DNA from 3 places in the Brevibacterium sp. MGP-B1 genome. Region 3 is predicted to be linked to each of the others. Evidence: riboswitches for the same ligand, from Rfam matches in the RefSeq annotation. Region 3 holds a riboswitch; each other region holds the start of a gene.
The links. Region 3 has a riboswitch for thiamine pyrophosphate ahead of thiO (glycine oxidase ThiO). Riboswitches for the same ligand answer to the same signal wherever they lie in the genome.

Region 1: linked by a shared signal. The riboswitch ahead of AC3CD9_RS01800 (ECF transporter S component) and the one ahead of thiO (glycine oxidase ThiO) in region 3 are both predicted to bind thiamine pyrophosphate.
Region 2: linked by a shared signal. The riboswitch ahead of thiM (hydroxyethylthiazole kinase) and the one ahead of thiO (glycine oxidase ThiO) in region 3 are both predicted to bind thiamine pyrophosphate.

Annotation. Positions count from the first base shown of each region.
Region 1 covers NZ_CM173407.1:401,992-412,592, reverse strand. Annotated here, with positions in the region: gene prpB (methylisocitrate lyase) at 1-57, opposite strand, end outside; gene AC3CD9_RS01820 (MmgE/PrpD family protein) at 57-1,553, opposite strand; gene AC3CD9_RS01815 (DUF4916 domain-containing protein) at 1,749-2,288, shown strand; gene AC3CD9_RS01810 (universal stress protein) at 2,446-3,363, shown strand; gene AC3CD9_RS01805 (purple acid phosphatase family protein) at 3,400-5,406, opposite strand; TPP riboswitch at 5,559-5,667, shown strand; gene AC3CD9_RS01800 (ECF transporter S component) at 5,690-6,319, shown strand; gene AC3CD9_RS01795 (ABC transporter ATP-binding protein) at 6,319-7,851, shown strand; gene AC3CD9_RS01790 (energy-coupling factor transporter transmembrane component T family protein) at 7,844-8,689, shown strand; gene AC3CD9_RS01785 (hypothetical protein) at 8,776-9,318, opposite strand; gene AC3CD9_RS01780 (putative quinol monooxygenase) at 9,369-9,689, opposite strand; gene AC3CD9_RS01775 (class I SAM-dependent methyltransferase) at 9,767-10,510, opposite strand; gene AC3CD9_RS01770 (class I SAM-dependent methyltransferase) at 10,520-10,601, opposite strand, start outside.
Region 2 covers NZ_CM173407.1:2,246,976-2,257,576, forward strand. Annotated here, with positions in the region: gene nadA (quinolinate synthase NadA) at 12-1,295, shown strand; gene nadB (L-aspartate oxidase) at 1,295-2,920, shown strand; gene nadC (carboxylating nicotinate-nucleotide diphosphorylase) at 2,914-3,765, shown strand; gene AC3CD9_RS10230 (cysteine desulfurase family protein) at 3,767-4,996, shown strand; gene AC3CD9_RS10235 (hypothetical protein) at 5,125-5,340, shown strand; gene AC3CD9_RS10240 (DUF1648 domain-containing protein) at 5,448-5,972, shown strand; gene AC3CD9_RS10245 (TenA family protein) at 6,084-6,824, opposite strand; gene thiD (bifunctional hydroxymethylpyrimidine kinase/phosphomethylpyrimidine kinase) at 6,926-7,795, opposite strand; gene thiE (thiamine phosphate synthase) at 7,792-8,550, opposite strand; gene thiM (hydroxyethylthiazole kinase) at 8,547-9,476, opposite strand; TPP riboswitch at 9,464-9,597, opposite strand; gene AC3CD9_RS10265 (sugar ABC transporter permease) at 9,749-10,601, opposite strand, start outside.
Region 3 covers NZ_CM173407.1:863,093-873,693, reverse strand. Annotated here, with positions in the region: gene AC3CD9_RS04040 (alpha-hydroxy acid oxidase) at 1-244, opposite strand, end outside; gene AC3CD9_RS04035 (response regulator transcription factor) at 241-900, opposite strand; gene AC3CD9_RS04030 (sensor histidine kinase) at 930-2,126, opposite strand; gene AC3CD9_RS04025 (DedA family protein) at 2,280-3,503, shown strand; gene AC3CD9_RS04020 (ketopantoate reductase family protein) at 3,457-4,422, opposite strand; gene thiE (thiamine phosphate synthase) at 4,419-5,102, opposite strand; TPP riboswitch at 5,114-5,217, shown strand; gene thiO (glycine oxidase ThiO) at 5,207-6,364, shown strand; gene thiS (sulfur carrier protein ThiS) at 6,361-6,618, shown strand; gene AC3CD9_RS04000 (thiazole synthase) at 6,620-7,387, shown strand; gene moeB (molybdopterin-synthase adenylyltransferase MoeB) at 7,384-8,598, shown strand; gene AC3CD9_RS03990 (SRPBCC family protein) at 8,635-9,150, opposite strand; gene AC3CD9_RS03985 (mismatch-specific DNA-glycosylase) at 9,174-9,818, shown strand; gene AC3CD9_RS03980 (thymidine kinase) at 9,843-10,463, opposite strand; gene AC3CD9_RS03975 (PepSY domain-containing protein) at 10,456-10,601, opposite strand, start outside.

The sequences.
Region 1 (10,601 bases), 460 kb from region 3:
GAGCAGCTCGCGGAACTTGGCGCGGCGCTCGGCGGGGGTTGCCTGTGCGCCGAGCATCAGAAGATGCCCTTCGATCCGCTGTGCTCGAGTCCGTCGACGGCGAAGCTCAGCTCCGCAACGCCCTTGGCGTCGAGGCTCTCGAGGTTCTCGGCGAGATCGAGGAAGCGAGTCTGCTCCGAGTCGGAGACGATGCCCTCGGCCAGGGTCTTGAACTTCTCGATGTAATTCGCACGAGCGAAGGGACGGGCACCGAAGGGGTGGGCGTCGGCGACGGCGATCTCGTCGGTCAGCGTCGAGCCGTCTTCGAACTCGATCTCCACTCGTCCGCCGAAGGCCTTCTCGTTCGGGTCGATCGAGTGGTAGCGGCGGGTCCACTCGGGATCCTCGGTGGTCTCGATCTTGTGCCACAGTTCGACAGTGTCGCGACGGCCGGCGCGCTCGGGAGCATACGAGTGCTCGTGGTGCCAGCCCTGGTCCTGCATGGCCACGGCGAAGATGTACATGATCGAGTGGTCGAGGGTCTCGCGGCTGGCACCAGGATCCATCTTCTGCGGATCGTTCGCACCGGTGCCGATGACGTTGTGGGTGTGGTGCGAGGTGTGGATGACGATGCGCTTGATCTTCGTCAGGTCCTCGATCTGTCCGCCGAGCTTGCGGGCGAGGTCGATGAGCGCCTGGGCCTGGTATTCGGCCGAGTGCTCCTTGGTGTAGGTGTCGAGGATCGCGCGCTTCGCTTCGCCCTTGCCCGGCAGCGGGATGGTGTAGCGGGCTTCGGGGCCGGAGAGGATCCAGGCGATGAAGCCGTCCTCACCTTCGTAGATCGGGTTCGGGGCGCCCTCGCCGCGCATCGCACGGTCGACGGATTCGACGGCCATCTTGCCGGCGAAGGCCGGAGCGTGGGCCTTCCAGGACGAGATCTCGCCCTTGCGCGACTGACGGGTCGCGGTGGTCACGTGCAGAGCCTGCTGGACGGCCTGGAAAGTGATCTCGGTGGGCAGGTGGAGCAGGGCGCCGATGCCGGCTGCGGCCGAGGGACCGAGGTGGGCGACGTGGTCGATCTTGTGCTCGTGCAGGCACATTCCCTTGACGAGGTCGACCTGGATCTCGTAGCCGGTGGCGATGCCGTTGATGAGGTCCTTGCCGCCGATGCCCTTGTGCTGGGCGACTGCGAGCACGGCCGGGATGTTGTCACCGGGGTGCGAGTACTCTGCGGCGAGGAAGGTGTCGTGGAAATCGAGTTCGCGCACGGCCACACCGTTGGCCCAAGCGGCCCATTCCGGTGAGAAGCGGTCGCTCACCGGCAGGCCGAAGATGTTGGCACCGGGATTGAACGGGTGGGTCTGGGCCTGTTCGCGAGCGTGGGTCGGAGCGGAGCGGCGCACGGATGCGGCAGCGACGGAAGCGTTGTCGATGACGCGGTTGATGACCATTTCGGTGACTTCGGAATCGACCGGCGTCGGGTCGGATGCGACCTCGGCGATCTTCCATGCGAGCTGATCTTCGCGAGCCAGGTTCTCTGAGCTCTTGTAGGTGCGGACTTCATGATTGATCATGGATACCCCTTCATAGTCCTTGACCGGAAATGGTCACATAGTGCTGACACAACTGTAGGCCACGTCACTCGACAGGTCCCTGCCGGTCGGAAATTTATCTCGACATCAAGATATTTTACCCGAAGCGTGTCCCAGTTCACCAACGGGGTCTCCATGCTCTTCTGCCGCGAGGGATGGTTGTGGGAATATTGGGTCATGACTCGGACTGCCCTGGACTTCGACGAGAACTGGTTCGACGACGCGGAATACGCGCGCCTGCGCAGACGCATGCCGATCCCCTATGTCAACGCCATCCCGGTGCGGGTGGGCGAGACTGGCAACGTCGAACGCATCGGCCTGCTGCTGCGCAGCCTCGAGGACGGCACCCTCGGACGAGAGGTCGTGGGCGGGCGGATCCGCTTCCATGAGACGATCCGCACCGCACTGGTGCGTCACGCCGAGAACGACCTCGGCCCGATGGCGCTGCCGGTCATTCCGCCTGCGATCAGCCCGTTCCACATCGCCGAGTACTTCCCCACCGAGGGTTCGGCTCTCCTCCACGATCCGCGCCAGCATGCGATCGCCATGTGCTTCATCATGGAGGTCCGCGGCGAATGCACCCCGCGGGCCGATGCCCTCAGCCTCGATTGGCTGACCCCCGAAGAGACCCTGCGTCCCGATATCGTCGGCGAGCTCTGCTACGGCCAGGACCATATCCTGCGCATCGCACTGGCCCATCTGGGCTTCCGCGTCTGAGCCGGATGCACGCCCAGGTGAGACGGGCCCTCTCGCCCCACGCTTTTTCTACATCTTGTAGAAATGTCTTGGTAGACTGAAAGCGACGCGGACGATACCGCCAGTCGGGGCCGTCGTCGGCGTCTGGGTTGGACAGGCCCCGATCGAGAGGTGCGAGATGTCTGCTCAAACCAGTTCGTCCGAATCCGGCCTCAACCTCGAACTCGGCGTCCTCGTCGGCTTCGACGGCTCCGAGCTCGCCGCCCAAGCCGTCCGCTACGGCGCACTCGAGGCCGAACGCCGCAGGACCGTTCTCACCGTCGTCACCGCCTATGAGCTGCCGACGATGATCTACCCGAATATGGCCTCCATCCCCAGTGAACCCGAGGATGACAAGGCGAAGAAGGAAGCCGAGAAGACCCTCGCCGAGGCGGTCGAACTTCTGCGCGACTACTCCGGTGAGAAGTCCTTCCGCACGGCACCCGGCAATTCCGCCGGTGCGCTCGTCACGCTCAGCGCCGATGCCGAGGTCGCCATCGTCGGCGCCCGCGGCCGCGGCGGTTTCATGGGTCGAGTCCTCGGATCCGTGTCCACGGCGTTGCCTGCCCACGCTCACTGCCCGACGATCGTCGTTTCCGAACGGTCGGCCTCGGCAACGGCCGGCAACGGCCCAGTCGTCGTCGCGGTCGACGGTTCCGACAGCGGTCGGGTCGCCATGTTCACGGCCGCCGCCGAGGCCGCCTTACGGGGCACAGAGCTCGAACTCGTCGTGGTGCTGCCGGCCGGTGAGGAATGGCTCTACTGGTACCCCGACCTCGAACTCAGCTCCGAGGTCACCGCGCGCCGGCAGCGGCAGCTGACCGAATCACTCGAGAAGGAAGCCGCGACGCTAGCGGAGCAGTTCCCGGATCTGGCGGTGACCACCTCGGTGCCGGTCGGCGATCCCACGGAGATCCTCGTCGAGATCAGCTCGCGCGCACAGCTGACGGTGATGGGCACCCGTGGGCGCGGACGGATCCGCAGCGCTCTGCTGGGATCCGTCTCGCGCGGAGTCCTCAACCACGCCGAGGGTCCGGTCATGGTGGTTCCGAGCTGATCGACAGCGCCGGGTTGATCAGCAAGGCTGTGCCGATCAGCTGAGTCCGGCACCTCGGCGGCGACGGCTCACAACGAGGAGTGCCGCGCCGAGTGCCAGCGCCCCCGCGCCGACAGCCAAGGGCAGTGTGAGCCCACCGCCGGTGCGGGGCAGGTCTCCGTCCCCACTCGCCGAGGCGGTCCCGGATGAATCCGAATCATCGCCCGTTCCTGCGGCGTTCGCCTCGGCCGCCTCGGCTGAATCTGCCTCGGCGCCGGAGTCGGCGGTGCCTGCGGTGCCGGCACCTGCCGTGCCGGCGTCGGATCCGTTCCCGTCGTCGGTACCGTCAGACCCCACACCACCCGAGGCAGCACCGTCGGAGGCGGTGCCACCCGTACCAGCATCGGCAGCTGCACTCGGACCATCGGCACCTGCATCTGCGTCGTCACTGGTTCCGGCATCCTCGGAATCTGCGTCTGCGTCTGCGTCGTCGCTCGTTCCTGCACTGTCGGCGTCATCATTCGCACCTGCATCATCAGCACCTGCCGCGGAGTCTGCACCGGAGCCGGCGCCGGCTCCGGAACCGGCGTCGGCCTCCGCATCGTCATCCGGGGCTGGTTCTTCCGCCTCGGCGCGCCTGAGTTCGACATCGTCGATCTGCTCGGCTGCGGCCTGCGCTTCCGCGCTTTGACCATCGGCCGGTGTCCCACCTGCCGGCACCTCATAGGTCGTCGCCCGCAGCGCTTCGTCGCTGACCCGGACCCGGGTGAAGGCGGGCACGTCGTTGTGGACGCTCTTGCCTTCCCAGTCGAGACCGGGAACGTAGTCATAGAACTTCGACCCTGACGAGGAGGTCAGCGTGAGGTAGAGCGTCTGCCCGTCTTCCTTCTCTTCCTCGGCTCCCGCTTCGGAGCCCTCAACAGGCTTGCCTTCGCCGTCCATGAGGAAGGTGCGGTTATAGATGTGGTCGTGGCCGGAGACGACGAGGTCGATGTCGTTGCGGGCCGCGACCGGAGGGATCGCCTTCCGCAGCCGTTTGACGTCGAGGTCATCCCAGTGCGTGGCCGTCGAATAGATCGAGTGGTGGAACCCGAGAACAGTCCAGCGTGCCTGGTCTCCGTGCTCGGCGACGACCTCGTCGATGAACTCGGCGTGGGCATCCACGTCCGGGCTGTTCGAGTTGATGTTGAGGAACAGGACTCCGTCTTCGATGAACCAGTAGTCGCCTCCGGAGGTGATGACGCCGCCACCGCCGTGATCCTGGCTGACATTGGGTCGATTGAAGTGCTGCTCGTAGGCTTTCGAAGACACATCGTGGTTGCCGATCGTCGTCGCCTGCGGGATCGTGCGGGTCGCTTCCGGTGCCAGGTATTGAGCATACTGCTCCTGGTTGCCGGCGGAGTTGACCTGGTCTCCCAGCGAGTAGAAGAAGCTCGGTTCGTCGGCGGTGGCCACTGCCGAGGACAGGGTCCGGTCCCAACCGGCAGCGTCGTCGGGATCTCCGCCTCCGGCACCGACCTGGGGGTCGCCGAAGACGAGGAATTCGTCCTCTCCTCCAGCAGATCCTGTGGTGAATTGCTGCACCTCGGTGAACCCGTCCTCTTCGCTGCCGACCTGGTAGGCGTATTCGGTGTCGGGCTCCAGGTCGGTCATGCTCGCATGGTTGAAGTGACGTTTGAGGTCGGTGGCAAGACCGGAGTCCGCGGTCTCTGCTGTTGCCGCGTCGGCCGGAAGTTCGCCTCCCTCGAGTTCACGCACCGGCGCCCACCGGACCTCGCCTCCGCCGGAGCTCTCGCTCATCCACGAGAGGTTGCGCGCCGTCGAGTCGGCCCCGACCTGCACTACGGGATCGGTGATCGCCTCGCTCCCCGCATCCGCCTCGGCGGGCGAATCCGCCCGGTCCGGGCTCGGAGTCTGAGCAGAGTCAGCATTCGTGCCCTGGGACGCGGTCGGCCCTCCGGAGCCGAGAGATGGTTCGGCACGCACGGGCACCGGGGCCGCCACCAGAGCGGCGAGCAGGGTGGCGGCGGACAGGGCACTGAGCGGTCTCTTAAGTCGATGCATATTCACCCGCCCATTCCTACTGACTAGTAGTGTCCGGTCGCTCGAGGCCCGTCGACGGCGAGGGAAACGGGAAGTGAATCCTCGATGACCGATCCCGGCCTCTGCTCCGCTTCCGATTCCGGTCGCAGCTTCGCTCCCCTGTTGTACAGTGGTGGCTACGACAGGGGAGCGCCGTCAGGGGCGCTGAGAGTGCAGAAGAAGCTGCAGACCCTCGAACCTGATGCGGTTAGCACCGCCGAAGGAAGTCGAGACTCTTCACCCCTCCTTGAAATGAGGAGGCACAATGCCGAAAACCACCACGCCGAACACCACCCCCACCCCTTCACGCGCCTTCACCGCGGCGCCGAAATCCAAACAGTGGCGGGTGGTCGACTATGTCACCACCGCCGTTCTCGGCATCGCCGTGGGACTCGTGTTCTGGGTGTTGGCGCTGAGTTGGAAGGTCCTCGAACTCGCCTTCCAGGCATTCCCGCCGTCGATCGGCCTCATCGCCGGGCTCTGGGTGCTGGCCGGTCCGCTCGCCGGTGCGATCATCCGCAAACCCGGTGCCGCGCTCCTGTGCGAACTCATCGCCGCCATCGTCGAAGCCGTCCTCGGCTCCCACTTCGGAGCAACCGTTCTGCTCTCGGGTCTGCTGCAGGGCCTCGGTGCCGAACTCGTCTTCGCCGCCTTCGGCTACAAGCGCTTCACCCTGTGGGTCACCGCCGCATCGGGCATGCTGGCGGCTGCGTTCATGGCCGTGAGCGAGAACATCATGTACAACGCCGAATGGCATTTCGGCTTCCAGGCGATCTACGCCGTCTGCGCGATCGTCTCCGGCCTCGTCATCTCCGGGATCGGCGCCTGGTTCGCCTATCGGGCGATCGCGGCCACGGGTGCTCTGAGCTCCTTCGCCTCCGGCCGTCTGCGCTGATGGCGCTGCCGATCACGGCCGTCGGCTTCTCATGGACGCACACCGACCGTGACCAGCCGGCTGTCGGTCCGCTCGACCTGCAGATCGCGGCCGGAGAGAAAGTGCTGCTGCTCGGCGCCTCCGGGGCCGGCAAATCGACGTTCCTCCACGCCGTCGCCGGTGTCCTGCCCGAGGAATCGGGTGAGACCACCGGTGAACTCCTCGTCGGCGGTGAGAAACCGGATCCGCGCCGAGGCAGCACCGGGCTGGTCCTCCAAGATCCCGATTCTCAGGTGATCTTCTCCCGCATCGGTGATGATGTGGCGTTCGGGATGGAGAACCTCGGACTCCCGTCCGAGACAATCGACGCTCAGGTCCCCGAGTCCCTGCAGGCGCTGGGACTCGATCTGCCGCCGGAGCATCCGAGTGCCGCTCTGTCCGGTGGGCAGAAGCAGCGGCTGGCTCTGGCCGGGATCCATGCGATGGCCCCGGAGGTCATCGTCCTCGACGAACCGACGGCCAATATCGATCCCGCCTCGGCGACCGAGGTCCGCGATGCCGTGCTCACCGTGCAAGCCGAGACACAGGCGACCATGCTCATCGTCGAACACCGGGTGGAGCTGTGGCTCGATCACGTCGATAGGGTCATCGTGCTCGGCCGCGAAGGCATCGCCGCCCAAGGCCCGCCGGGGCAGATCTTCACCGAGGCGGCCCTGACCGAGACGCTCATCGACTGCGGAATCTGGATGCCGCAGAACTCCCCCACCCCGCGCCGAGGCGGGACCGCGAGAATCGATAGAACGTCGGGCCGCCTCGGCGAGGTTCTGCTGCGCACCCATCGGCTCAGCGTTGCTCGACCACGCATGGCCGCTCCCGCCGCGGCCGGTCTGGACGTGAGCCTGAGCGCTGGTCAGGCGCTCGGAATCGTCGGTGCGAACGGGGCAGGCAAATCGACCACGGCCCTGACCCTGGCGGGTCTGCTGCCCGAATTCTCCGGACAGGTCCTCGCCGAGGCGGCCCTGCGGGACGGAGCCAAACGGGCCCGGCCATTCGCCTGGCCGTCGAAGCAGCTGGCGGCGCGCATCGGCATGGTCTTCCAGGAACCGGCACACCAGTTCCTCACCTCGAGCGTGGCGACCGAACTCGAGCTGGGTCCCCGGCTGGCCGGGTGGCCTGCCGCCGAGTCGCAGGCACGGGTGGATGAGCTTCTTGAGGGACTCGGTCTCACCGGGTTGGCGCAGGCTCATCCGCAGAGTCTCTCAGGTGGGGAGAAGCGACGCCTGTCGGTGGCGGCGATGCTGGCTCCCCGGCCACGGGTGCTCATCGTCGATGAGCCGACCTTCGGTCAGGATGCGCTCACGTGGGCGGGGTTGGTGGAGATGTTCCTCGATGCCTTGGAACACGGTTCCGCGGTGGTCGCGGTCAGCCATGATCAGGCGTTCCTCGAGGCCATAGGTGCCGACGTCCTCGAGCTCGGCGGCTGCATGAGTGGAGATCGCAATGTCGTCGACGAGTCGGAATCGCGTGTCAGGGCGGGTGATCGCGGTGAGTGACAGTCTCGATGTGCATTCTCGCCCCTCCCCCGAGGCCGCCGTACAGGATCCGGGACAGCTCATCCCCGTGGTGCGTTCCACCGCTTTGGCTCGGTGCAATCCGCTGACGAAGATCGCAGTGGCCCTCATCCTCATGGTCGGGGCGCTGCTGAGCATTGATCTCGCCTCTGCCGGGGTGGTGCTGCTCGCGGCAGTGCTGGCGCTGCCGGCGACGGGACTCGATCTGGTGGCCGCGGCCAAGCGGCTGTGGTTCCTCCCTGCCGGAGCTCTGCTCGCCGCTTGGGGCACGGCCTTGTTGGCGGAGAAGACCGGGGATGTGGTCGTCGCCTTCGGTCCGATTCTGTTCACCACAGGTTCGCTGACGGCCGCCGCGGCGATCTTCGTCCGTGCCTTGGCGTTGGCGATCCCGCTCATCGTGCTCGCGTCGACGATCGATCCGCGTGATCTCGCCGATGCGCTGATTCAGCATCTGCGGCTGCCAGAGGTCGTTGTGGTCTCGGTTCTCGCGGCCTCGCGTCTGCTCGGACTGTTGGTCAGTGAGTGGCAGGTGCTGGCGATGGCCAGGCGGGCCAGAGGTGTCGCGGGCGGTTCGCTTCTGCGGCGCACGGGCAGCCTCTTCAGCGGGGTATTCGTTCTGCTCGTGGTCTCGATTCGCCGGGCAACGACCTTGGCGATGGCGATGGAGGGGCGGGCATTCGGTCGTTCGGGCCGCACGTGGCGCAGGCGGTCGAAGTTCGCGGTCCGAGATGTCGTGGCGGTGCTGATGAGTCTGGCCGTCTGCGCGGTCGCGATCGGTGCAGCTCACGTGCTCGGAGTCTGGAACCCGATCATCGGCTGAGGCGGATCGGGTGTCCCGGAGCTGCCGTGCTCATGAGAAGTCGGAGCCGTTCCGCCGGTCGATCAGAGCTGCCGGACGGTCAGAGCTCAGAGCTGTTTGAGGAACTTCTTGCCGAAGGCCCGCCATTCCTCCAGGGCTTCGGGGCTGGGAAGCTTTGACGTGGTGAGGACGAAGAGGGACTTGTCTTCGCTCTTCGTCTCGGCTGCGGCTTCGACCTTGATGCCGCCCTCGAGGTCGGCTCGCCAGAAGGACCGCTTCGCCGTCTCCGAGGTGCGGGGATCACCGTCGAGGGCCACCTCGTTGAGGGTGTCGCCGACGAGGGACGCGAATTTTTCGATGAGTGCGGAACGATCGCCGGGGATTGTGCGGGAGACGGCGACGTCGAAAGTGCCGTCGGTGCGCTGGCCGGGAACTCGGCGTCCGATCTCCTGCTCATAGGCGACGACGGCGCCCTGGACCCACCAGCCGTGGTTGTCGACTCTGCCGTCGAACTGGGGATAGAGAGCGTCGGCGAGCTCTTTGTGACTCGCCGACGCTCCCCCGGCCGCCTCCAAGCGAGCACGGGTGTCGGCCCATGGTTCGCCGAGGGCCTTTTCGATCGATGCGATGTTCTGCGCTTTGGTCGCCATGGCAGAAGTCTATGTGCTCGATCGACCGGTGTTGAAGGCCTGGTAGGCGATCAGTCGATCTTCAGTTCGCCCATCTCGTCCCAGCCTTCGCCGTCGATCTTGCGGGAGACGATCTTCGGGGTCGAGGCCAGGTGCGGGCGCATGGCTTCGAGGCCGTCGGCGAAGTGATCGCTGGTGACGTGCGGGTCTGCGCCTTCGTCGGTGAATGCCTCGACGAGCACGAACTCGTTCGGGTTCTCCAGGCTCTTCGACCATTCGAAGAAGAGATTGCCGGGTTCGGCGCGGGTCGCCTCGGTGAAGGCTCGAACGGCTTCGGGGAACTTCTCGACGCTTTCGGGTTTCACGTCATACTTCACGACGATGAAGATCATGGTTATTCTCCTTCAGCTGATCAGCGGTACGGGTCGATCCCAGCTTAGTTCGGCCGCAATTGCGAATCGACCGCTGTTCAGTCGAATCCTCTGCTCGCTTCCATAATGATCAAGCGTTCTTCGGCCGATCCGGTGAAAGGAGTCCGGTTCCAATCGCTCCACAGATTGTCGACCCGCAATCCGACCGAGTGAAGATCACGTTGCAGAGTTTCGGCAGACCGGAATCGCAGTCGCAGAGTAGTTTCAATGGTTCGACCTGCGCCGATAAATTCATGACTAGTTGTCATCGTCACTGTTCCGTCTGCGTCGGGACCCGAGACAGATTCGGACTCTCGCAACGTACCCGCCGAGGTCTCGCGAACTTCAGTCGGGCCGCCCCACGCCTTCCACGATTCGTTTCGTGGGTTTCGAGTCTCGAAGACGAGACGCCCTTCTGGCTTCAACCCTTGAGCGATATCGAGCAGAGTTGTCTCCCATGCCTCGTCGATGATGTGCATGGCGACGTTTCCGCTCATGAGAATCAGATCATTAGCGTCGTGGTCAATGAGTTCGGAGGTGCCCAGTCGCCATTCGACCCGGTCGCCGCCGGGCCGATTTGCCGCGTGAGAAAGCATCGCAGCCGCAGGATCGATGCCGACGATTCTGCGTCCCTTCTTGGCGAGAGTGACAGTCAGAATTCCGGTTCCACAGCCGAGGTCGGTGATAGATGAAGCCGAGAGATCGTCAGCCATCGCACGAAAGTAGTCGTGGTCAGGTCCGTCGCCGTTGTCCTCGTCATAGATCTGGGCGAGAAGCTCGTCGTCGTAGCCGGCGTCCTCCATCCGACCGACTCACAGCCTTTCGGCGATGAGGACGAGGAAGTTGCTGTCGGGCTCGAACGGGCGGAGCTCCCAGGTGGAGAACTTCTGGTCG
Region 2 (10,601 bases), 1.4 Mb from region 3:
GAAGGACGATGATGACCACAACAGCTTCGATCGAACTCACCCTCAAGGACATCTCTGCCTCGGGAGCGAACGACGAAATGTGCTCGACGGACCTGCTCGATGCCCCGTGGGATGTCGACGACCGTCCCGGCTACGGTCCCGGTTCCTCGATGGCCGACCCGATTCCGGTCGCCGCCCCACGTCAGGGCGATATCCCCGAGGAGTACAAGCAGGCCGCGCCTGAAGAGCTCGATACCCGCATCCGCGCCGCCAAGGCCATCCTCGGCGATCGTGTCGTCATGCTCGGCCACCACTACCAGCGGGTCGAGGTCGTCGAACACGCCGACTACATCGGCGACTCGTTCATGCTCGCCCAGGCCGCCCAGAACCATCCGGAGGCCGAGGCCATCGTCTTCTGCGGCGTCCACTTCATGGCCGAGACCGCCGATCTGCTGTCGAAGCCGGAGCAGTCGGTCATCCTGCCCAACCTCGCCGCCGGCTGTTCGATGGCCGATATGGCCAGCATCGACCAGGTCGAGGACTGCTGGGAGCAGCTCGCCGAGGTCTTCGGCGCCGAACCCGATGCCGACGGTCGCGTCCCGGTCATCCCCGTCACCTACATGAACTCCTCGGCTGCGATCAAGGGCTTCTGCGGCCGCAACGGCGGAATCGTGTGCACCTCGTCGAACGCCGAGGTGGTTCTGGAATGGGCGTTCGAACGCGGGCAGCGGGTCCTGTTCTTCCCCGATCAGCATCTGGGCCGCAACACCGCGGTCAACATGGGCATCGGTCTGGGCGAGATGCCGCTGTGGAATCCCGCCAGGCCGCTGGGCAACAACGACGAACAGACTCTGCGTGAGGCCCGCGTCATCCTGTGGCAGGGATTCTGCTCCGTGCACAAGCGCTTCACCCCCGCCCAGATCGACAAAGCCCGCGCGGATCATCCGGACGTGCGCGTCATCGTCCACCCCGAATGCCCGCGTGAGACCGTCGAGGCCGCCGATGAGGCCGGATCGACCGCGTACATCACGAAGGCCATCGAACAGGCGACCGAACCGACGACGTTCGCCATCGGCACCGAGATCAATCTGGTCCAGAGGCTGGCCGCCGAACACCCTCAGCACGAGATCTTCTGCCTCGACCCCGTCATCTGCCCGTGCTCGACGATGTACCGCATCCACCCCGGCTACATCGCCTGGGTCCTCGAATCGCTCATCGACGGACAGGTCGTCAATCAGATCTCCGTCGACGCCGAGGTGGCCGATCCTGCCCGCATGTCCCTGGAGCGGATGCTCGCCGCGAAGCCGCGGATCTGATGAGCCGCGTCATCGTCGCAGGCTCCGGCATCGCGGGGCTGACCGCGGCACTGCGCCTGTCCGGCCGTCACACAGTCACGCTCGTGACGAAGGGCCGCCTCGGCGAATCGAACACCGAATGGGCGCAGGGCGGCATCGCCGGTGTCATCGGCCCCGACGACACGGTCGATTCCCATATCGCCGATACGCTCACCGCTGGTGCCGGACACTGTGACCCGGAAGCCGTGCGTGCCCTCTGCGAAGCCGGTGGGGACGCGATCGTCTCCCTCGCCGAGGCGGGGGTGGATTTCGACACCGATCCGACCGGAACCTGGGCCAGGGGTTTGGAAGGGGCGCATTCCTATCCGCGCATCTTCCATTCCGGAGGCGATGCGACCGGTCGGGCGATCAGCACCGCCCTGGCGCAGAAGCTGCGTACCGAAGTCGCCGCAGGACGAGTCACCCTCCTCGAGGACACGATGCTCGTCGACATCCTCACCAGCGACGACGATCGCCGCCCCACTCGAGCCACCGGAGTCGCCACAGCCACCGGAGTCAACGTGCTCCGCGACGGCCGCGCCGAGACCCTGACTGCCGATGCGATCGTGCTCGCCACCGGCGGTGCCGGGCAGCTCTTCGCACACACGACGAACCCGGCGGCTGCCACCGGAGACGGTTTGGCCGCTGCCATTCGCGCCGGTGCTAAGGTCTCCGATCTCGAGTTCTTCCAGTTCCATCCCACCGCCCTTCCAGGTCCCGGTTTCCTCATCTCCGAGGCCGTCCGCGGGGCCGGCGCTCTCATCCTCGACGAGCACGGCCACCGGTTCATGACTGACATCGATGATCGTGCCGAGCTCGCTTCTCGTGATGTCGTCGCACTCGCCCTGCACCGTCGCCAGGCGGTTCAGGACGGTCGTCCGTGCTTCCTCGATGCGCGGGCCGTCCCGGATGTGCAGGCGACGTTCCCGAGCATCACCGCCGGTCTGGCCGCTCACGGTCTCGATCTGTCCCGGGACCTCATCCCCGTCACTCCCGCCGCCCACTACTTCATGGGCGGGGTGACCACGGATCGCGATGGTCGCACGAGCATCCACGGAGTCTTCGCGGTCGGCGAGGTCGCGTGCACCGGAGTGCACGGAGCCAATCGGTTGGCCTCGAACTCTCTGCTCGAGGGCGCGGTCTTCGCCGCCCGCGCAGCCGCGGCGATCGACGCACTGCCGGTCAACAGAGACCATGAACTCCCACTCCCCCAGTCCCGTTCACTCCACCAGACGGCGCTGACACGAACCGAGCTGCAGGACCTGACCTGGGCTCATCTGGGTGTGGAGCGTACGGCCGCAGGTCTACGGACCCTGCTCGACCGCCTCGGCGACGGTGCCCGCAACGACGGTGACCGCAACGACGGTGTCCGCGGCGACGGCACCCGCGACGCCCACCGAACCACCACCCCAGCTGCGGCCCTAGCCGACGCACTCGAGACCGCGAATCTCGCCCTCATCGCCGAACATATGGCTCGGCATGCTCTGGCCCGCGAGCACAGCCTCGGCGCGCATACCCGCACGGATACGACACTCACGTCGTCGACGACGGCGCCGTCCACCGCCACTTCGCCCACCGCTCTGCTTCAGGAGGCCACCGCATGCTGACCGCTTCAACCATCGATTCCGCACTGCGCACAGCCCTCGACGAAGACGCTCCCTGGGGCGATATCACCGGCGAAGCCTTCATCCCCGCCACCGCCTCGGCGAAGGCCGAACTGCGTGCTCGCGAAGACGGAGTGCTCGCCGGAATCGAAGTCTTCGCCCGTGCCTTCACACTCGTCGACCAGAGTGTCGCGGTCGACCTCGCCGCCGCCGATAGAGACTCTTTCACCGCTGGTCAGGTGCTCGCCACGGTCGCCGGTCCCGCTCGGGCGGTGCTGCAGGCCGAACGGATCGCGTTGAACTTCTGCCAGCGCATGAGCGGAATCGCCACCCAGACCCGTGCCTATGTCGATGCCGCCGCGGGGCGGGCGCGCATCGTCGACACCCGCAAGACCACCCCCGGTCTGCGCGCGTTCGAGAAGCACGCCGTCGTCTGCGGCGGCGGACACAACCACCGTTTCGGGCTCTCCGACGCGGTCATGGCCAAGGACAATCACCTCGCCGTGCTCACCGGTGCCGGGCTCAGCGTCGCCGAGGCGATCCGCACCGCGCGTGCCCGTCTGCCGCATACAACGATGATCGAGGTCGAGGTCGACCGGCTCGACCAGGTGCCCGCGGTGCTCGACGGCGGCGCCGATAACATCATGCTCGACAACTTCACCCCGGCTCAGCTGCGCGAAGGCGTCGAACTCGTGGGCGGCCGCGCCGTCGTCGAAGCCAGTGGCAACGTCACCCTGGAGACGATCCCGGAGATCGCCGCCACCGGCGTCGACGTCATCTCATCCGGCGCGCTGACCCACAGCGTCCGCGCGATCGACCTCGGTCTCGACCTGAGCCTCGAGGCCTGAGATGGCCGGGCGCCTCTACCTCGACACCGCGGCCGCGGCCCCCGTGCGCAGGGAGGCCCTCGAAGCCGCGTGGCCGTATCTGGCCGGGTCGTTCGGCAATCCGTCGAGCCACCACGAATTCGGGCGCGGACCCGCCGAAGCCCTCGCCGATGCCCGTGCTCGCGTGGCGAAGGTGCTTGGCATGCGCGCCACGGACATCACGTTCACCAGCGGCGGCACCGAGGCGGACAACCTCGCGATCATCGGCATGGCACTCGGCGCTCAGACTCAGGATCGGACTCAGAGTCGGGCTCAGTCCGAGGGTCGGGACGGGACCGCGGTGCCGCCTCGGCGACATATCGTCACCTCCCCCATCGAACACGAAGCGGTGCTCGCCTCGGTGGAGTTCCTGGCCCGCGTCCACGGATTCACCGTCACCGAGGCGGCCCCGACCTCCGATGGGACCGTGACCCCCGAAGCCCTCACGGCGGCGATCCGGGCCGACACCGTGCTTGTGAGCCTGGGTTACGCGAACAATGAGATCGGCACCGTTGCCGACATTCCGACCCTGGCCGGAATCGCCCATGAGGCCGGTGCTCTCTTCCACACGGACGCCGTGCAGGCGGCCGGGTGGCTGCCGCTGATCGGGTTGGGTGTCGATGCGCTCAGCCTGGCCGGGCACAAGGTCGGGGCGCCGAAGGGCATCGGTGTGGCCGCGATCCGCGCCCGCGTCCCTGTCGAACCCCTCATCCACGGCGGCGGTCAGGAGTCGGGCCGACGATCGGGCACGGAGAACGTGGCTTTGGCCGTCGCGTTCGCCACGGCACTCGAACTCGCCGAGGCGGAGCGGCATGAGGCCGCCGATCGTGTCCGGGCCATCCGCGATGAGTTCATCTCCATAGTGCTCAACCATGTCCCCGGGTCGTTTCTGACGGGCGCGGCGGGCACGGCCGGCCCTGATGGCCGGGCGACTCGGACTCCGAATCACGCGTCGTTCTGCTTCTCGACCACCTCCGGCGAGGCGGTGCTGCTCGAGCTCGAACGCCTCGGGGTGACGGCCTCGAGCGGTTCGGCCTGTGCGGTCGGCTCCGATGAGCCCTCCCATGTGCTCACGGCCTTAGGGGTCGCGCCCGAGGTCGCGCAGACGAGTGTGCGCTTCACCTTCCCTTCCTCGATCACCCCCGACCAGGGACGAGCGGCCGCCCGTGCCGTCATCAGCGCTGCCGAGAGCCTCGCCTCGTCCTTTACGTGAACGGCGTCTCACACCCGAATTGATTTTGATCACCTTCACGCTCACCAGGTGGGATAGCCCTATCTTTCTCTGTATTTTGGGGCGAGACTGAAAGAGAGGCATTCGTATCAGGATGTGAGGGGGCCGCCATGGATCTTTTGATTCTGTTCATGATCGCAGTGATGTTTGCGACCGTTGTGTTCTTCATCGGTCGGTTCGCCTGCCCGAAGCACGACCGAGTGCCCCTCATCGAGGTCGATCACGTGCTTCTGTGGACGACTCTGCGCCGCGGCTGGCATGCTCTCGGATCCTTCGGTCCGCTCACTCATTACCCGGATGATCCTTCTGGAGCGTCTCGCGCCTGAGACTGCGTCGCCTCGATCGGTCCGAACCTCCGTCGTCTCCGTAGGACCGATCCTGCCTGACGATCGCCACGGTCGGGCCGCTCACCGGAGTGGTTAGAGTGGCACCCATGCCTTCCTCTGCACAGCCGCACCGGAACCCATCGAGTGAGACCGCCGCGCTCATCTTCGCGGTCACCTCGATCCTCGTCTTCCTCGGGGTCTGCGTCTGGTTCTGGGTGCAGGCACCCGAAAATGTTGCCACCCATTTCGACTCCGGTGGTCAGCCCGATGACTGGACATCGAAGACGGGCCTCCTGTGGATCTTCCTGCCCATAGGCGTCGGCCTGCCCGCTGTCATGTCGATCCGCCCGCTGTTCGAGAAGCTGCCGGTCACGCTCATCAATGCCCCGCACAGGGAGTACTGGCTCGAGCGCGGCGAGAAGACCTACCTCGTCGGCTGCCTCATCGAGCTCCTGCGCATCACAGCGGGACTCACCGCACTGCTCGTCGCGGCAATCCTCGTCATCATCGCCGAGGCAGCGCGTTCGGCGACAATGTCGGAATGGCTGACTTTCGTGCCGACGGCCATCTTCCTCGTCGCCACGGGGCTCGCCGTCTGGCGTTTCTACCGCAGGCTCACCCCACCGAGGTGACCGCACGGTCTATGCCGACCGCAGAGGCGGGGACGCTTCCGCTCACCCCACCGAGGTGATCGACTCAAGGTCAGGGCCGCCTCGGCGAGGGGGATCCGATGGTCCCTGGGATCAGACGGTGACTTCCTGAGGCAGGAACACGGACACGTCCCAGTTCTGCATGGCGTGTGCTGAGGCCCAGAAGTGGAGTTCGAAGACGCAGGCCTGCTCGAAGGCGGCGCGCATGCGGGCGGCTTCTTCGCTCGGTGCCTTCGCGAGTTCCTGTTCGAGGATCTGCACGGCGTGGTGGGTCGATTCGTCGAAGTCGGGTGAGTCGTAGGTCTGCACCCATGTGCGGTAGGGGTGGTCGTCGGCCATCTGCCCGGCCCGGTCGACAAGCACCTTGCCCATATGGGCGTACACCCAGAAGCAGGGCAGCACTGAGGCGACGCCTTCGCCGTAGGATCGGCTGGCGGCCGTGGCGACGAGGAAGGACACGTAACCCAGCGTCGTCGGGGAGGCCTTGAAACGGGAGCCTTCCGCGGTGAGCTCTTCCAGCGCCGAGGCGAGTCGGGCGTCGGCGAGCAGCTCTCCGTGCATCTCCTCTTCGACGGTGATCGCCTCGGCGGCGGATCCGGCCCAGAACCGGGATTCGTCACGGTCGACGGTCTTCGCGGCCAGGAACGACATGGCCTTGGCGTATCCGTTGAGGTAGAGGCTGTCCTGCGAGATGTAGTTGACGAAGGCCTTCGGATCGAGGCTGCCGTCGGCGAGCTGGGCGAGGAACGGCAGCTCTTCGATCTGCTTGACGATGGGGCGGACACGGTCCCACAGCTGGGTGGTCAATGGGCCGGCGGTAAAGGTGACGGTCATGGGAACTCCTTTGTGCTCGTGTGACGTGGTGGTTCGTATGACGTGGTGGATCGAGTGAGTCGGCGGTTCGGGTGACGTGGTGGTCTGGCGGGATGGATATGTCAGGCGGGTCGACCGCGGACGATGTCGACCTGGTGGTCGACGGGTCCGTGGGCGCCCTCCGGATTGAGGCTCAGCTGCCAGTCCGCGGCCGAGGTGAGAGCGCGAGCAAGATAATCGAGGGCATTGCCGACGGCCTCGCCGAGGATGTCCGACCCGATCTCTGTGTGTTCGCGGCCGAGGACGGCCACCTCGGCGGTGATCGCGGCTGACAGAGTGCACCCGGTTCCGTGCGTGTTCATCGTCGTCACGCGGGGGTGGGTGAACTCGCAAACCTGGCCATCGGCGGTGGCGAGGATGTCGATGACTTCGTCATCGCTGCCGTGCCCGCCCTTGAGCAGGACCGCTCCGGGGCCGCGTTCGAGCAGGCGCCGTGCCTGGTCACGCATGGCTTCAGTCGTCTGCGCTTCGGGTTCGTCGTCGGAGATCAGCAGGGCCGCCTCGGGGAGGTTGGGGGTGATGAGGTCGGCGACGGGCAGCAGGTGGGTGCGTACGGCGTCGACGGCATCGGTCTCGAGGAGGCGGTGGCCGGAGGTCGCGATCATCACCGGGTCGACGGTATAGAAGCCGAGCCGGCCTTCGGCGGCGCGATCGACGACGAGTTCGACGAGGTCACGGCTGCCGAGCATCCCCGATTTCGTCGCATCGACGGGCAGGTCGCCGAGCACGGAGTCGAACTGATCGGCGACGAATTCGACGTCGATCGGATAGACGCGGGACACACCGTGCGTGTTCTGCGCGACGAGGGCGGTGATGACGGTCGTGCCCATGGTCTTCCGCGCGGTGAAGGTCTTGAGGTCGGCATGGATTCCGGCACCGCCGGAGGGATCGGTGCCGGCGATGGACAAGGTGATCGGCGGGCGGGTTGTCACTGTGCGCTCCCGGCGAATGCGGCGAGCAGTTCCTCGGCTGCCGTCTTCGGGTCGTCGGCCATGCAGATTGCCGAGACCACGCAGATCCCGATCAGCCCGCGTCCCTGTAGGTCAGGGGCACGGCCGGCGTTGATGCCGCCGATCGCGACCGCGGGGATGCCCGCTTCTGCCACCAGTTCGCCGAGGCGGTCCGGTCCGATGCCGTCGGGGGCGTCGGCTTTCGTGGAGGTGTCAAAGACCGGTCCGATGCCGACGAGGTCGACGACTCCGGAGTCGCGGGCGGCGGCGAATTCGTCGCTGTTCGCGGCCGAGAGGCCGATGAGCGGTTCCGCACCCAGTGCGGCGCGCACCTCGGCGACGGTGGTGTCAGTTTGGCCGACGTGGATGTGCACGTTCTCGCCTTCGTCGATGAGGCGGCGGGCCACGTCGACGCGGTCGTTGAGGACGACGGGGACCGTGCGGTCGGTGTCGCGGGTCGCGGCGTCGACGGCGGCGATGACCTGGCGGGTCAGCGAGTAGAAGTCACCGTCGTCGATGTCTTTGTCACGGACCTGGACGATGCCCGCTCCCCCGGCGACGGCGGCCTGCACGGTCTCGGCGACGCTGCGGCCGGCGGCCTCGCATTGCGCGGAGTCGGTGACGAGGTAGAGTCGCGTGTCGATTCCGGCGAAGCGGTCGGCCGAGCCGTCTAGGTCGCTTACGGTCGCGCTGTCGTCAGCCGGGTTGTCAGCGATGTGGGCGGATCCGGCGGTCATGCCTGGACGCCTTCGCCGGCGGTTTCATTCGCAGAAGTGAGCGTGTCGAGGCCGATTATCGCCTGTGCGAGTCGGTCACCGTCGACGGTGTGGAGCGCGTCGAGGAAGTTCACCGAGTAGCTGCCGGGACCCTTCGCGCCATCGGCGGCGAGTTCCCCGGCGACCGCGAAGTGGGCGTGGGCGGCGACGACAGCTTCGAACTTCGCCGAGGCGGCCCCACCGTTCGCGGACTGCTCAGTGGCGTTGACGGCTGAGACGTCGGCGTCGGGGTCGGCGAGTCCGGCTCGGGCGGCGGCCAGGTAGGCGACGGTGACGGCACCGAGTGAGCAGCCGGTGCCGATGACCAACGGCATGAACTCATGTCCACCTGAGATGCGGGCAACGTGGTCGGTGCCGTCGATGTGGGCGACGACGGCATCGGTGGGCCCGGACACGGCGACGACGGCACCGGTCTCTCGGGCCAGCTTCGCGGCAGCGGGCAGGACGGCGTCGACTTCATCGGTGGAGTCGACTCCACGACCACCGAGTCCGACTCCGGCGAGTGCGGCGATCTCGGAGGCGTTGCCGCGGATGGCGGTCGGGTGATCGGCGGCGGCACGGCGGATGCGGGAGGTGCGGAAGTCGACGGCGCCGACGCTCACGGGGTCGAGGACCCAGGACTTGCCGGCGGTGTTGGCGACGTCGATGGCGGCATCGGCGGCGAGCAGCTGGTGGTTCGAGGCGGTTCCGAAGTTGACGAGGACTCCGCTGGCGATCCCGGCGAACTGACCGGCGTCAGCTTCGTGGTCGAGCATCGCCGGGGAGGCGCCGATGGCCAGGAGCACGTTGGCGCTGAACTGCTGCACGACGGTGTTCGTGATGCATTGGATGAGCGGGTTGGTCGCGCGCAGACGCGCATTCGCAGAACGCAGGTCGAAGTCAACCATGACGATCCCTTCGCTAGTATGGCCCAGATCAGGTTCGATGGGTGTTCTCTCAGCCTCGGTGTCCTCCGTGCGCAGCGTCTTGGTGCGAACGGATCCTCATGAGGCACCCCATGTCATTGGCTCCGACTGTATCAGCCCGGTCGGACACGGGCGACTCCATACTCTGCTCGAATGCTCAGCACCGACCGCTCGACTTAACGTCGCTGTATCAAGCTATGCATTGCGCGCTCGACGCTAAGGCGAGCGGTCGGCAGAGGAAGCTTCCCGCCCCACTACCCCCGCCCGACGTACCTCTGGCCACGGCGGCTGAGTGCATCGATGACAACTGCGGTGAGCAGCACAAGTGCGGTGATGATCTGCTGTGCATCGGAGTTGAAGCCGATGAGGTAGAGACCGTTGTTGATCGCACCGACGACCAAGGCACCGAGCACGGCAGCCCAGGCGGTTCCGCGACCGCCGAACAGCGAGGTGCCGCCGATGACCGCGGCAGCGATCGCGTTGAGCAGGTCCTGCGTGCTCACCAGCGTCGACCCCGCATTCGTCGTCACTCCGGTTTTGATGAAACCGAACAGCGCGGCCAACACTCCTGCGGCCATGAACACGCTGATGCGCACCCAGGTCACGCGGATGCCGGCACGCCGAGCGGCTTCGACCTTGCCGCCGACGGCGTAGATGGACCGGCCGTAGCGGGTCTTGCGCAGCACGAGGTCGATGATGATCGCAATGACGATCATGAGGAAGAACGGCATCGCCAGACCGAAGTCCTGATTGACGAGGATGAGGAACCCGAACACGATCGCGGCCAGCAGCACGATCCGCACGATCACGGAGGTCCAGCTCGGAGCGCTGAGGCCCTCCCGGTGGCGACGCAGCTTCGAATAGATGATGCCGCCGCCGAAGCCGATGATCGCGACGGCTCCGAATATATAGGCCCAAATCGCAGGGAAGTAGAAGCTGGCGAAGTCGAAGGCGAAGGTGTCCGACATCGACAGATTCTTCTGCGTACCCAAGGTCGTCAGGGTCAGACCGGTGAACGCGAGCAGACCGGCCAAAGTGACGACGAACGCCGGGATGCCGACGACGGCGAAGAACCAGCCCTGAATCGCGCCGACGACCGGGCCGAGC
Region 3 (10,601 bases):
GGAGGATGCGCGGAAGGAGCTCAACGTTGCCGAGCGCCTCACGGTTCTTCACCAAGGTCCGCTCGTCCAGAGCAGCACCGTCGACATAGTCGAACGGCGCGGTCGGCGTCACGCGCTTGGCGATGCGGCGAAGGTCCCAGATGTCTGCGGCCGACTCCAATCTGGCTGCGACCCGGTCGAGTCGGGGCAGGTCGAACTGCAGCAAGGGGGCGAGTTCTCTCAGATCGGGCAGTCGGCGCTTCATCTCTCTCCTCGTTCTCGGTTGAGGTAGGCGAGCACTGCCGCGACACGACGGCTCGTTGTCTCCCCTGCCTGGAGGCCGAGTTTATCGAAGATGGAGCTGATCGCCTTTTCAACGGAGCTGACCGAGACGAAGAGCCGTTCGCCGATTCCCCGGTTCGACAGTCCTTCGGCCATCGCCTCGAGCACTTCGCTCTCGCGTGGGGTCAGGGTCGACAGTGTGCTCTGCCTCTCCGAGGTGGTGAGCAGCTGCCGGACGACGTCGGGGTCGATGACCGTACCTCCCTCTGCGATCCGCTGTACCGACTCGAGGAACCGGTCGATGTCGGTCACCCGGTTCTTCAGGAGGTAGCCGACGCCCACCGATTCGGTGCTCAGCAGCTCGGTCGCATACTCGCGCAGCACGTACTGGCTGAGGACGAGGACTCCGATATCCGGGAAGCGACGTTTGATCGCCAACGCCGCTTCGAGTCCTTCGGTGGTGTGAGTCGGAGGCATCCGCACATCGACGATCGCCAGGGTCGGCCGCAGCTCGGCGACCGCCCGCAGCAGCTCTCCTCCGTCTCCGACGGACGCGACGACGCTGATCCCTTCGTCTTCGAGCAGACTGCGGACACCCTCACGCAGCAGCACCGCGTCATCGGCGAGGACGACGCGCATCCGGTTCTCGGTCTGGACTTCTGTCGTGATCACTTCTGTCTCTTCTCCTTCGTCGTGCTGCCGTCCTGCGCGTCGGTCCCGAGCGGGATCCGAGTTCGAACTGTGGTGCCTGCGCCCTCAAGGGAGTCGACCTCGAGATTCCCGTCGAGTGCTCCGACCCGCCGTGTGAGCCCTTGGAGCCCTCCCCCGCGCGGATCGGCTCCGCCGACACCGTCATCGGAGACGGTCACGGTCAACGCGGCCCAGGGCTCGGCGACGATGCTCACCGTGATCGCGGACGCCTCGGCGTGTTTGACGACGTTGGTGACGGCTTCGCGGACGACGAAGTAGGCGGCAGATTCCACTGCGGGCGGAAATCTGCCTTCCGGCACGGTCACGAGGGTCAGCGGAATAGGACTGCGACCGGCGATCCTCTCGAGCACGGTTCGAAGACCATGGTCGTCCAGTGCAGTGGGATAGACCCGCCAGGCGACTTCGCGCATCTCGTCGATGAGGTCCTGGGACTGGACCAGCGCATCGTCGAGCAGCGCTTGGGACTTCGCCGGGTCAGAGGCGCGCCTGGCTCGGGCGATGAGCACGGACAGGGAGACGACGTTCTGCTGTACGCCGTCGTGCAGGTCCCGTTCGATCCTGCGTCGTTCCTCGTCGATGGCGAGCACGACTCCACGACGGGTCGTCAGCAGCTCGCTGATGCGGGTGTACACGGCGAAGGGACGCTCCACCTCGACGAAATGAGCGTCGATGCGACCATGTGCCCAGCTTGCCGCCTCGGCCAGGGCGACGGCGCCGATGAGGTTCGCCGCCCCGTAGAGGACACCGACGAAGAGCGTGGGTTGGGAGATCGACCACATGTCGAACCCGATGTTGACTGCTCCCCCGATGAAGAATCCTTGGAAGAGCGATCCGAGAGTCACGACGAAGAATCCGCCGAGGAGGTTCGCGGTGGGGATGATGGCGAGTGCTGCGACCAGGCCGTTGCCGAGCAGGAACCGACGTTTGGTCGGCTCGTCGGCGAGGACGAGTCCGAACCCGCGAGAGTGCCGAGCGAGTTCCCAGCTCCGCACCTTCGCGGCCATGCGTGAGGTGGGCGGGAGCACGGAGGCGATGAGCAGCGGCAGACACAGCACACCTCCCCATGCGACAGCGAGTACGGACCGCGCCCACCGCGCGGTGAACATCCGTACTTCGGGAGGAAGGCGGGTGGACAGCGCGCTCGGCCAGGGCATGAGTCGATCGTAGCAACGCCCGTCGCCGCCTCCCAGGGGTTCGGCCGCAGTCTCGGATTCCGGTTTTCCGCAATGGCGGCTGTTGTTCGGCCGCACTGACCGTGTGCCTGGCCGCGTACCGGCCCTGCCGCCTTGTGCCTAGCGTGGTTGAGTATGGATCTCGCACTCGAGCTGCTCACTGCCACCCTCACCTCTCCATGGGTGTACCTGCTCATCGCCGTGGCCGCGGCATTGGACTCGCTCGTGCCGATTGTGCCGTCGGAGACTCTGCTCATCACCGCTGCGACCTTCGCCGCGACGGGGCACCCTCACCCGGCAGGGCTCATCCTCGCCGCTGCCGGAGGGGCTCTCCTCGGGGATCTGGCGGCTCACCTCGTCGGCCGATTCGCTGCGACCGGGGTCGGCCGATGGCGACGGTGGGCTCGCATCGCGAACCTGCTCGACTCCGCCCACACGGTCTTCTCTCGCCGAGGCGGGACCGTGCTCATCGCCGGTCGATTCGTTCCAGGGGGCCGCAGCCTGGCCACCATCGGCTCCGGTCTGCTCGGGTTCCCGATCCGCACTTTCCTGCTCTGGGACGGGATCGGAAGTCTTGCCTGGGCGCTCTATTCGACGGTGATCGGACTCATCGGGGGAATGATCTTCGAGGACCGGCCGCTGCTCGGCGTCGCCGTGGGCATCGGCATCGCCCTGGCCATCACCGGCAGTGCCGAACTCGTCCGCCGATTACGCCGGCGCCGCAGAAGACGCGCACGTCACCGATTCACCGAATTCCAAGACCGAGATGTCACGATGGCAAGGATGTCTCAAACATATGTGTGGTACGTCAGCTACGGATCGAACATGGCTCGCGATCGGCTCGCCTGCTATCTGCAGGGCGGGCGACCGCCCGGGGCGATGGTGACCTATCCAGGTGCCAGGGACGGAACACTGCCCCGCGTCGAAGCTGGGATCGAACTGCCCGGTACGATCTACTTCGCCGGCGAGTCCAAGGTGTGGGGCGGCGGCATGGCCTTCTACGATCATTTCGTCCCCGGACCGACCCCCGCCAAGGCCTACCTCATCACCGCCGAACAGTTCGCCGATGTGGCGGCACAGGAGATGCACCGCCCACCCGAACCAGACAGTCCGCTGGAACGCCTCGTCTTCGATCTGGCGGCCGGCAGCTCCCACTCTCTGGGACCTGGCGGATACGAGACGCTGCTCGTCCTCGATGATGTCGACGGTGTCCCGATGGTCACGTTCACCGCCGCCCATGGTTCGTCAGACGTCGGCCACACTCAGCCGCAGGAGCCGTATCTGGCGATGCTGCGCACGGGCGCTGCCGAAGTCAGAGCCGCTTCTGGGCTTCCCCTGCCCGCAGCTGCACAAGCGTGAGGTCGAGCAGCGGAGTCGCCGCTCCCAATTCCTCAGCCTTGCGCGACAGGTCGCCGAGGATGTGCTCCGTTTCGCTCGGCAGCCCTGCCGTCACATCCCGGTAGAGGGATGAGGTGAATGCGGAACCGTCCTCGGTGAGCATCTTGATTGTCATGGCGTGGGAGGCTTCCGACACCGGGTGTCCGGCCGCAGCCGCCACGGCTTCGAGCTCATCGACGATGGCGTGCACGTGCGATCTGCCGCCGGCTTCCATGATCGCTCCGACCGGGGCGCGGAACAGGCAGGTGACGACTCCCGCCGCAGCGATGAAGATCCATTTCTCCCACAGCCCGTCGATGATTCCACCGACGGTCTGGAGTTTGTATCCGGGCACATCGAGAGCCTCGTAAATGCGTGTGGGCACTTCGGCGCCGTGGAGATCTCCGATGGTCATCACGGCCAGGTCGGTGAGCTGGACGACGGCTCCGTCCCTGATGGTGCCGACGATCTTGACGAACCCTCCGAGCACCTGTCCGGGGTATCTGCTCTGCAGCTTCTCGATCTGAGCCATGCCGTTGAGGAACGGAATGATCGTCGTCTGCTCGCCCACAGCCGGTCCGATATCGGCGATGACCGAGTCGAGTCCGCCCGCTTTGACCGCGACGATGACGAGGTCGAAGGTTCGTGGTGCGGCTGTGAGTTCCTCAGCGGTGATGACATCGACCTGATTCGTCCGATCATCACCGGGTGCAGTGAAGCGCAGCCCCTCCGCGCGGACCGTGTCCGCCCGTGCCTGCCGGAGCAGGAACGTGACATCGCGTCCGGCCTCCTGCAGATAGGTGCCGAACGCTCCGCCGGTGGCCCCCGCTCCGGCGATGAGAATCGACAGGTCGGCACCAGCACCGATTCCGTCGGATGCGCTGTCAGCTGCTTGGGTCATTCCAACTCCTCCTTGAGCTCCCGCGCGGCCGCAGCGGGGTCCTCAGCCGAGGTTATCGCACGGACGACGACGGCACGCCTCGCGCCCGCCTGCCGGATCGCGTCCAGCCTCTCCCCTGTCGCGATACCGCCGATCGCGAACCACGGTTTGGCTGCCTCGGCGGCGGTGGCGGTCAGCAGTGCCGTCCCCACAGCGGCACGGCCGGGCTTCGTCGGGGTCTCCCAGACCGGCCCGACACAGAAATAGTCGGTCTCCGGGTCCGCCTCGGCGGCGAGCGCCTGCTCGAGGGAATGGGTCGAGCGGCCGAGGATGACATCGGGTCCGAGGACGGCCCTGGCCTGAGCACTGGTGAGGTCGCCTTGACCGACGTGGAAGACGTCGGCGTCGGTGATGAGCGCGACGTCGGCACGGTCATTGACGGAGAAGAGCTTGTCGTGACGGGCGGCGATGTCTTTGAGGACCTCCAATGCCGCGATCTCGGCGCGGGCCTCGAGGCTCTTGTCCCTCAGTTGGATGATGTCGACTCCCCCAAGGTAGACGGCGTCGAGGAACTCGGCGAGGTCGCCTTGAACGGTCCGGGCATCGGTGCACAGGTAGAGCTTCGCTTCTGCCAGTCTGGCCTCTCTCCAGGCTCTCTTCGTCTGCTGCGCGGCGGTGCGCGGTGGCATCTGTGTGGTCATGGTCATAGAGTAGAGGAGTTCGCGGGAGCCTCCCAACGAGGCTGAGAGGGCGTAAGAGCCGACCGTCAGACCTGATGCGGATCATGCCGCCGGAGGGAGAAGCTGTGAGAGTCATTGTCGTCGGCGCCGGGATCATCGGCCTGTCCACGGCCTGGTATCTGCGCCGCCTCGGTGCCGAAGTCACCATCATCGATCCTGCGCCAGCCCAGGGCGCGAGCCATGCTGCCGCAGGGATGCTCGCTCCCGCCGCCGAAGTGGTCTGGGGGCAGACTCCCCTGTACCCGCTGATGCGAGCCTCCGCGCAGATGTATCCTCAGTTCTCCGCCGAGGTGGCGAGCGCCGCCGGCAGCGATCTCGGCTTTTCGGATGCCGGAACATTGGTGTGCGCCGGTGACCGAGCTGATCTGCAGGCTCTGCGGGAGCTGCGCGATGCACAATCGCGATCCGGTTTCGCCACCGAGCTCATCACCGGCAGTGCTGCCCGCCGGGTTGAGCCGTCGTTGTCACCTGCCGTGGCCGGGGCAGTGCACATTCCAGGCGATCACTCGATCGACCCTCGGCGGCTCGCTGCCGCATTGCTGACTGTCCTGTCCTCGGACTCAGGAGGCTTCGTCCGCCAGCGGGCGGCCGGCCTGATCAAGGACAGCGATACGACTGTGGGAGTCGAGCTGGGCGATGGCCGTCGGTTGGAGGCCGATCAGGTGATCATCTGCGCCGGCAGCGCTGTGTCCGCAATCGTCGGTGCCCCACAGCTGCCTCTGCGTGAGGTCTGGGGTGATGTTCTGCGACTGCGCGCCCCCGCCGAGGCGACTCCGCTGCTGAGCCGCACCATCCGCGGACTGGTCAACGGTCGCCCCGTCTACCTGGTTCCTCGCCCGGACGGCGAGATCGTGCTCGGTGCCAGTTCCCGTGAGGACGGGCTCTCCGGAACACCGGCCGGAGCGATCCACCGGCTGCTCGCCGACGGGCAGCGACTCGTCCCGGGCATCCTCGACGCGGAGATCACCGACATCACCACCCGTGCCCGACCCGGTTCCCCCGACGACCTGCCGATGATCGGCCGCATCGATCCCGGCTGCATCGTGAGCACCGGGTACTTCCGCCACGGCATCCTCTTGGCCCCGTTCGGCGGCAGGCTCGGCGCCGAGCTCACCCTGGGCGTCACTTGCGACTGGCCTCCTGACGGGGCGCTCGAGTCCGTGTCCCCACACCGCTTCACCACAGACCACACCACTGCCTACCCGATGAGGAGCAACGCATGACCGACCGCGAACACTCACCGACCATCGTCCTCAACGGCGATCGCCACGAGCTGCCGGGTGCCACCTCGGCGCTCGACCTCATCGCCGACGTCACCGGACGGGAACTGAACCCCGATGGGACACCAGCCGACGGCGGCCGCCTGGGCATCGCCCTGGCCGTCGACGGTGAAGTCATCCGTCGCGGTGCCTGGTCCGATTGCACCCTTGCCGACGGGCACACCGTCGACATCGTCACCGCCGTGCAGGGAGGCTGAGATGACCTGGACGATCGATGATGTCGAGATGTCGTCTCGCCTCGTGATGGGCACGGGCGGGGCGAGTTCCCTGAGCATCCTCGAAGACGCACTCGCGGCTTCGGGAACCGAGCTGACCACAGTGGCGATGCGCCGTTTCGATGCCGAGTCCCGGGACTCGGTGTTCACCATGCTCCAGCGTCTGGGGATTCGGGTGCTGCCGAACACCGCCGGATGCTATACGGCCCGGGATGCCGTGCTCACCGCCCGACTGGCCCGAGAGGCGCTGGAGACGAACTGGGTGAAGCTCGAGGTGATCGCCGATGAGGACACTCTGCTGCCGGATCCCATCGAACTCTTCGCCGCAGCCGAGGAGCTCGTCCTCGACGGGTTCACGGTCTTCGCCTACACGAACGACGATCCGGCCCTGGCGAAACGTCTGGAGGACGCTGGCGTGGCTGTGGTGATGCCGGCCGGTGCTCCGATCGGCAGCGGGCTGGGCATCCTCAACCCCCACAACATCGAGACCATCGTCTCCCGTGCACAGGTGCCCGTCATCCTCGACGCCGGTGTCGGCACCGCCTCCGATGCCGCTCTGGGGATGGAGCTCGGGTGCACCGCAGTGCTGCTGGCCTCGGCGGTCACCCGCGCCCACGATGCTCACGCCATGGCCCGGGCGATGGCTTTGGCCGTCGAGGCCGGGCATCTGGCGGCCGGAGCCGGGAGGATTCCCAAACGACCGTTGGCATTGGCATCATCGCCGTTCGAAGGAATGGTCGCAGCACAATGACCACCGCTGCCGCCACTCCTCTATCGCTGCCTCCTCTCGTTGACCCCGTTGAATCTCTGTCCCGGACGGAGCTGGAACGCTACTCCCGGCACCTGAGCCTGCCGGGATTCGGATTCGAGGGACAACGGCGTCTGCGGGCCGCCTCGGTGCTGGTCATCGGGGCCGGTGGACTCGGGGCTCCAGTCCTCAACTATCTTGCGGCCGCCGGGGTCGGGTCGATCACGATCATCGACGATGACGTGGTGGAGGCCTCGAACCTGCAGCGCCAGATCATCCACCGGAATGCTGATGTGAGCCGACCGAAGGTCGCCTCTGCCGCCGATGCCGTGCACCGGCTCGATCCGAACCTCGAGGTGCGCACGATCGAGCAACGGCTGAGCCCGGAGAATGCGCTCGGTCTCTTCGCTGAACACGATGTCGTCGTTGACGGGGCGGACAACTTCGCCACCCGGTACTTATCAAATGATGCCGCTGAACTCACCGACACACCGCTGGTGTGGGGCACGATCTTCCGCTTCGCCGGTCAGGTGAGCACGTTCGTTCCCGGTCACGGGCCGATGCTGCGCGATCTGTTCCCGGATATCCCGGAACCCGATTCGGTGCCCAACTGCGCCGAGGGCGGAGTCCTCGGCGTGCTGTGCGGAACCGTGGGCTCGGCGATGGCGACTGAGGCGATCAAGCTCATCTGCGGCATCGGTGCCCCATTCATCGGTCGACTGCTGCGCTATGAGGCGCTGACCGGGGAGTACTCGACCCTGCGGTTCTCCCCCGATCCCGACCGTCCCCCGGTCACCGACCTCACCGAGGTGGCTGCCGCCTGTGCTGTGGACCTCGACGGCGGCGGCGTGGCAGAGCCTGCGGCGAATGAGATCAACGTCGCCGAATTCCTGTCCGTCGAAGACGATGTGCTCGTCGTCGACGTGCGGGAAGGCTGGGAACGTGAACTGGCGGCCATCCCCGGCTCAGTGCATCTGCCCCTCGGCGCCCTGCGAGACCGCGGGTGGCAGGCGCTTGAGTCGCTGGTCGGTGCCTCCGGCCGGCCGGAGGCGCCCATCGATATCGTCATCCACTGCAAGTCCGGGGCCAGATCGGCCGAGGCCGCCCGAATTCTGTCCGGTTCGGTGCCGACCGGAGTCCGTCTGCGCTCTCTTGCCGGGGGCATCGATGCGTGGGAGGCCACCGCTCGGGCCTCGGCAGACCAGAGAGACTAGCGACCGGCAGATTCGAGGACCTGGGTACCGGTTCGCTCAGGAGCCGGACCGGTCGGCCAGCCGTGATCGCAGTCCCCGTTCGCCGGCTCTCATCACTGCTCCGTGCATGAGTCCGGACAGCGGTCGCATCGCCCTGACGATCGTTCTGCTCGTCGTCACGCACCACAGAGAATCGATTGTCGTCACCCCCTCGGAGGCGGTCAGAGCCCATCGGCCTTCGCCGCGCAGATCACCATTCGCCCAGAACCGGATGTGATGGGGTGCATCGACCTCGTCGACTTCGATGGAGAACCGCAGAGACCACCCGATCGGGGCCCGGACCAGGAGGCGGGCCCGGCTGCCGGGGGTCACCGGCAGATCGACGGCATCAACGTCGGCCTGTGCGTCCACGACCCTCTCGGCAGCGGTCAGTCCCGGCCACCACCCAGGCCACTCATCGACCTGTTCCAGAACCGTCCAGACTGACTCGATTCCAGCATCGGCGATCCACCGGTGCTCGAAATGGAAGGGTGCGGACTCTCCGGGCTGTGGGGTCAAATGATCGTGGCTCATGGTACGACGGTAATGTGAAAGGTGTGAGTGAGGACAACTTCGTCAGCAAACGTCGGCCATCCCCGCTGGGTGGTCGCAAACCGACCAAAGACGACCTTGCGGCTTTCGCCACGGACGACCCGAATGCGATCGACGATATCCTGCCGACCGATCCCTCCGGGCTGAAGCTGCTCATCGTCGGCATCAATCCGGGGCTGTGGACGGCCGCGGTGAATGCCCCGTTCGCACGTCCCGGCAATCGCTTCTGGCCGTCTCTGCATCGGGCGGGTCTCACCGATCACCAGGTCGATGCCTCGCGCGGGCTCGAGCCCGCGGATGAACAGCAGCTGCTCGGTCGGGGAATCGGTCTGACCAACCTCATCGGGCGAGCTACTGTCCGTGCCGACGAACTCTCCCGGCAGGAGCTTCGTGAGGGTGCGGTTCACCTCATCGAGCGTCTTGCCGATATCCGGCCCCGGGCGGTCGCGATCGCCGGGATCACAGCGTTTCGCACCGGTTTTCAGGTGCCGAAAGCTCAGCTCGGCCGGCAGGATACGACGCTGATCGACGGGTGGCCGGTTGATGTGGCGCTGCATGTGGTTCCGCAGCCGAGCGGCCTCAACGCCCACTATCAGATACCAGACCTCGCGCGGATCTGGCGAGAGGTCTGGGACAGCATCGACGGCTAGGACCGTTGAACGGGTCCAGTGAAGCTACTCGGCCCCGGTGAAGTGCTGCCGGCAGCGAGCGACATAGGTATCCAGCCCACCGATGTGGCTGGCGTCGATCTCTGTCGCGGCAAGAGTCGCCTCGGGTGGCTGAGCTGTCTGGGCTGCGTCTGGGCCGTTCGGGTTCTCTGTCTGCTCCAAGCGTTGGTGGAACACAGCGTCCTTCCCGCAGACGGTGCACACTGCGGTGAGTCGGAGGACGTCTTCGGCCACGGCCATGAAGCTGGGCAGCGGTTCGAACGGCTGCCCGTCGAAGGTTACGCACAGTCCTTCGACGATGACGTCGAGTCCACGGCTGAGGAGGTCCTCGACGACGGGGACGAGCTCTGGGCCGAAGAACTGCGCCTCATCGATGGCGATGAGTTCATAGTCCTTCTGTCGGGCCGCCTCGGCGAGGGACGCGACGTCTCCGAGCGGCACTGCGGGGATGTTCACCCCGGTGTGCGAGGTGATCGTGGAGATGTCCGATCGGGTGTCGAGTGAGTGGGACACGACGAGGACATCGATTCCGGCGATTGTGGCCCGCCGGACCCTGCGCATGAGCTCTTCGGATTTTCCGGAGAACATAGGTCCGGCGATGACCGTGAGACGACCGGTGTCAGTCATCGACGCTGACTCTCTTGGAGTCGGTGTCAACGGTGACTTCCGTGTTTTCGCTGCCGTTCTCGAAGTCGAACTGGTATTCCTGCTTGCCGTCGTCGAATTCGAGTTTCCAGCTCACGAGCTTTCCGTCGGCTTTCTTCT